DNA from 2 places in the Streptomyces sp. NPDC014727 genome. Region 2 is predicted to be linked to the other one. Evidence: riboswitches for the same ligand, from Rfam matches in the RefSeq annotation. Region 2 holds a riboswitch; the other holds the start of a gene.

Region 1 (2,387 bases), on a different contig from region 2:
AGTACAAGGAGATCACCAGCGGCCACGGTCACCACTGATCGCCTGAACTGATCGCCACAGCAGGAGCCCCGTCCATCCGATGGACGGGGCTCTTCGCTGTCCGCGGCGCTCGATAGGGTGGGCCTTACCCCCTTTTTCGGCTGTGGACCCCAGGAGCGGACCATGAACGTTGTGACCCCGGTCGGCGGCGACAGCGTGGCGGACCGTTCCTGGCCCGGCCTGCTGAACCCCCTGCTGCGCGGCGAGAACCTGACCGCGCAGGACACCGCGTGGGCGATGGATCGCATCATGAGCGGCGAGGCGAGCGATGTGCAGATCGCCGGTTTCGCGGTGGCCCTGCGTGCCAAGGGCGAGACGGTCGACGAGGTGTCGGGCCTGGTGCGTGCGATGTACGAGCACGCCAACACCATCCACGTACCCGGCCGCACGGTCGACATCGTCGGCACCGGCGGCGACCTCGCCAAGACGGTCAACATCTCGACGATGTCGGCGATCGTCATCGCGGGCACCGGCGCCAAGGTCGTCAAGCACGGCAACCGCGCCTCCTCCTCGGCGAGCGGTTCCTCCGACGTGCTGGAGAAGCTCGGTGTCAATCTGGAGCTCAGCGCGCAGCGGGTCGTCGAGGTGGCCGAGGAGGCGGGCATCACCTTCTGCTTCGCGGTGAAGTTCCACCCTGCCCTGCGGTACGCGGCCAAGGCCCGCAAGGAGCTCGGTGCCCAGACCACCTTCAACATCCTCGGACCGCTCACCAACCCGGCCAGGGTGCGGTCCCAGGCCATCGGCGTGGCCGACCTGCGGATGGCGCCGATCGTCGCGGGCGTCCTCGCGGAGCGCGGCAACTCCGCGTTGGTCTTCCGCGGTGACGACGGCCTGGACGAGCTGACGACGACCGCTACCTCGCGCGTCTGGGTGGTCCGGGACGGATCGGTGCGCGAGGAGGCGTTCGACCCCCGCGACGTCGGCCTTCAGCTCGTGCCGGCACAGGCGCTGCGCGGCGCCGACGCCTCGTACAACGCGGATGTGGCCCGCCGGGTGCTGGCCGGCGAGCACGGGCCCGTACGGGAGGCCGTGCTGCTCAACTCGGCGGCCGCACTGGTCGCCCTGGACCCGACGGACGGCACGCTGAACGAGCAGATCGCCGCCGGGATCGCGCAGGCCGCCGAGTCCATCGACTCCGGCGCGGCGCGACAGGCGCTGGAGCGCTGGGTGGCGGTCAGCAACGCCTGAGCGGACGGTAGGTGACGTGGGGCGCGGTCCGGATCCTGGACCGCGCCTTGCGCGTTCCCGTACGTATGGCAAGATGCTGCGCAGGTCATGAGTGACAGCGACTACGGCCCCGGCCCGCTGTCCGGCAACCCTCCGTCCGTGGCGGGGTGCCCCGGGTGAAGACCAGGCCGTAGGCAGCGAGGTCTGCGGCAAGCGCGGGCCCCTCGGCATCTGTGAATGCCAACCCCCGGGGTCCTGGTCCCTAGGGAGTCTCTTGTGAGCACGCGAATGCGATAGGGCTTCTCAGCCCTCCTCCGCGCCCCCTTTTTCGCTTTCCGCTGCGCTGCCGCGTATCCGTCGGCGCGTGCAATTCGCCTGCCTCTTACGGGAGTTCGCCATGTCTGTCTTCACCGCTGCCACCGACCAGTCGCTTTGTGCCCCTCTGCCGGTCCTGGGTAGGGATGTAACGGTTCCGCTGGTCACGGGCGGTGAAGTCACCTATGCGGCTCTCGACTACGCCGCCAGTGCCCCGGCTCTCCAGCGCGTCTGGGACGACGTCGCCGCGTACGCCCCGTACTACGGCAGCGTCCACCGTGGCGCCGGGTACCTCTCGCAGCTCTCCACGGACCTCTTCGAGAACAGCCGCGCGACCGTCGCCGAGTTCCTCGGCTGCCGCGCCGACGACCAGGTGATCTTCACCCGGTCGACCACCGACTCCCTCAACCTGCTGGCCGCCGTCGTCCCTGCCGACTGCCAGGTCTTCGTCTACGAGACCGAGCACCACGCCTCCCTGCTGCCGTGGCGCGACGCCCGGGTGACCTATCTGAACGCTCCCCGCACCCCGGCGCAGGCCGTCGAGACGCTGGAGCGTGCGCTCGCCGACCGTGACCCCTACGGCCCCGCACTGGTCTGCGTGACCGGTGCTTCCAACGTCACCGGTGAGCTGTGGCCGGTCAAGGAGCTGGCGGCCGCCGCGCACGCGCACGGTGCCCGGATCGTGCTGGACGCCGCGCAGCTCGCCCCGCACCACCCCGTCGACATCGCCGAGCTGGACGTCGACTGGGTGGCCTTCTCCGGACACAAGCTGTACGCGCCGTTCGGCTCGGGTGTGCTCGCGGGCCGGGCCGACTGGCTGCAGGACGCCGAGCCGTACCTGGCCGGCGGCGGTGCCTCCCGCAAGG
Region 2 (2,387 bases):
CGCACCAAGTGGCCGCGGGACAGCCGGAGCTGGGCGGTCCGGTAGATCGCCGCCGCCATCCGGCCGAGCGCCTGCCCGTCCTGGTGGCGGTGTTTGCGGACCCCCACGTCCACCTGGGCCAGCGCGTCCAGGCCCACGGTGTGCAGCGCGTCGACCAGGAGGCCCAGTTCCACCCCGTAACCGACGGGGAAGGGCAGCTGTTCGAGGAGCGAGCGGCGCGCCGCGTACTCGCCGCCCAGCGGCTGGACGAAGCCGGCCAGCTGCGGCCAGTGCAGATTGAGCAGCGGACGGGCCACCAGCTCGGTGACCCGTCCGCCCTGGCCCGCCGTGTCGCCGAGCGGGCGGTCGTACATCGCCTTGACGAACCGCACGTCCGGGTCGGTCAGCAGCGGCCCGACGATGCCGGAGACGAAGTCGGCCGAGAATTCCTTCAGATCGGCGTCGACGAAACAGACGATGTCGCCGCCGGTCACCAGGAGCGACCGCCACAGCACTTCGCCCTTGCCGGGCACGGCCGGTATCCGCGGGAGTATGTCGTCGCGGTGCACCACCCGCGCACCGGCCTCCCGGGCCACCTTCGCCGTGGCGTCCGTGGAACCGGAATCGATCACCACGAGCTCGTCGACCAGCCGGACCTTCTCCATCAGCTCGCGCCGGATCGCCGTGACTATCTCGCCGACCGTCGCTTCCTCGTTCAGCGCGGGCAGCACGACGCTCACGCTTCCGCGACGCGGGTCCCGGGCCTTGGCGGCCAGGAGCCGGTCCAGCGGGCGGTCGGCGGCCGACCAGGAACGCCTGGCCAGCCAGCTTTCGACCTCTTCCAGCACGGTCGATACTCCCTGTATGTGATCCATCTCGCGGTTCGGACGACTATCTCAACTGTCCGCTGCTTCGGTTACAGTCTTGAACAACGCGGATGGCCGTCGCATGTCGGGGTCGGTCCGCCAATAAATGCCTGGATCAGAGATCCAGTGCCACAGCGCTCATCCAGAGGGACTGAGGGAACGGCCCGTTGAAGTCCCGGCAACCCTCCTGCCGACCGCGAGGTCAGGTGGGGAAGGTGCCAATTCCGTCTCGTGGCGAAACGCGCCGCGAGGAAGATGAGGAGAAAGGGCCTCGCCTCCATGGCTGCGCAGACCGTTGCAGTAAGCACCAATTCTTCCACCGACGCCGTCGACCTCGGCCCCGCCGCGGCGCTTTCCTGCCGCGAGTGCGGCGAGCGTTTCGAACTCGGCCCCCTTTTCGCCTGCGCGTCCTGTTTCGGGCCGCTGGAAGTGGCGTACGACCTGCCGAGCGGCTCTCCCGACGAGCTGAAGAAGCGCATCGAGGCCGGGCCCGACAACATCTGGCGCTACGCGCCGCTGCTGCCGGTCCCCGCCGATGTCGCGGACAAGCCCAACATCAACCCCGGCTTCACCAAGCTGGTCAAGGCCGACAACCTCGCCCGCGAGCTGGGCGTCACCGGAGGCCTGTACGTCAAGGACGACTCCGGCAACCCGACGCACTCCTTCAAGGACCGCGTCGTCGCCATCGCCGTCGAGGCCGCCCGCGCCTTCGGTTTCACCACCCTCTCCTGCTCCTCCACCGGCAACCTCGCCGGTGCGGTGGGTGCCGCCGCCGCCCGCGCCGGCTTCCGCTCCTGCGTGTTCATCCCGCACGACCTGGAGCAGGGCAAGGTCGTCATGGCCGCGGTGTACGGCGGCGAACTGGTCGGCATCGAGGGCAACTACGACGACGTCAACCGCTTCTGCTCGGAGCTCATCGGCGACCCGCTCGGCGAGGGCTGGGGCTTCGTCAACGTCAATCTGCGCCCGTACTACGGCGAGGGCTCCAAGACCCTGGCGTACGAGATCTGCGAGCAGCTCGGCTGGCGGCTGCCCGACCAGATCGTCATCCCGATCGCGTCCGGCTCGCAGCTCACGAAGATCGACAAGGGTCTGCAGGAGCTGATCAGGCTCGGACTCGTCGAGGACAAGCCGTACAAGATCTTCGGCGCCCAGGCCGAGGGCTGCTCCCCGGTCTCCACCGCCTTCAAGGCCGGTCACGACGTCGTGCGGCCCCAGAAGCCGAACACCATCGCCAAGTCCCTGGCGATCGGCAACCCGGCCGACGGCCCGTACGTCCTGGACATCGCCCGCCGCACCGGCGGCGCGGTCGAGGACGTCGACGACGAGCAGGTCGTCGACGCGATCAAGCTGCTGGCGCGCACCGAGGGCATCTTCGCGGAGACGGCCGGCGGGGTGACGGTCGGCGTGACGAAGAAGCTGATCGAGGCCGGTCTGCTCGACCCGGCGCTGACCACCGTCGTCCTCAACACGGGGGACGGCCTCAAGACCCTGGACGCGGTGGCCGCCACCTCGCAGGCGACCGCGACGATCCGGCCGAGC

The links. Region 2 has a riboswitch for S-adenosylmethionine ahead of thrC (threonine synthase). Riboswitches for the same ligand answer to the same signal wherever they lie in the genome.
Region 1: it holds a riboswitch for S-adenosylmethionine, as region 2 does, so the genes downstream of both, ACF1B9_RS01795 (aminotransferase class V-fold PLP-dependent enzyme) here and thrC (threonine synthase) in region 2, are expected to answer to the same signal.

What each region holds. Positions count from the first base shown of each region.
Region 1 covers NZ_JBIBYR010000001.1:392,419-394,805, forward strand. The annotation lists gene ACF1B9_RS01785 (cytochrome bc complex cytochrome b subunit) at 1-38, shown strand, start outside; gene trpD (anthranilate phosphoribosyltransferase) at 163-1,227, shown strand; SAM riboswitch class IV at 1,311-1,428, shown strand; gene ACF1B9_RS01795 (aminotransferase class V-fold PLP-dependent enzyme) at 1,604-2,387, shown strand, end outside.
Region 2 covers NZ_JBIBYR010000029.1:50,852-53,238, forward strand. The annotation lists gene ACF1B9_RS31505 (glucosyl-3-phosphoglycerate synthase) at 1-827, opposite strand, end outside; SAM riboswitch class I at 981-1,107, shown strand; gene thrC (threonine synthase) at 1,125-2,387, shown strand, end outside.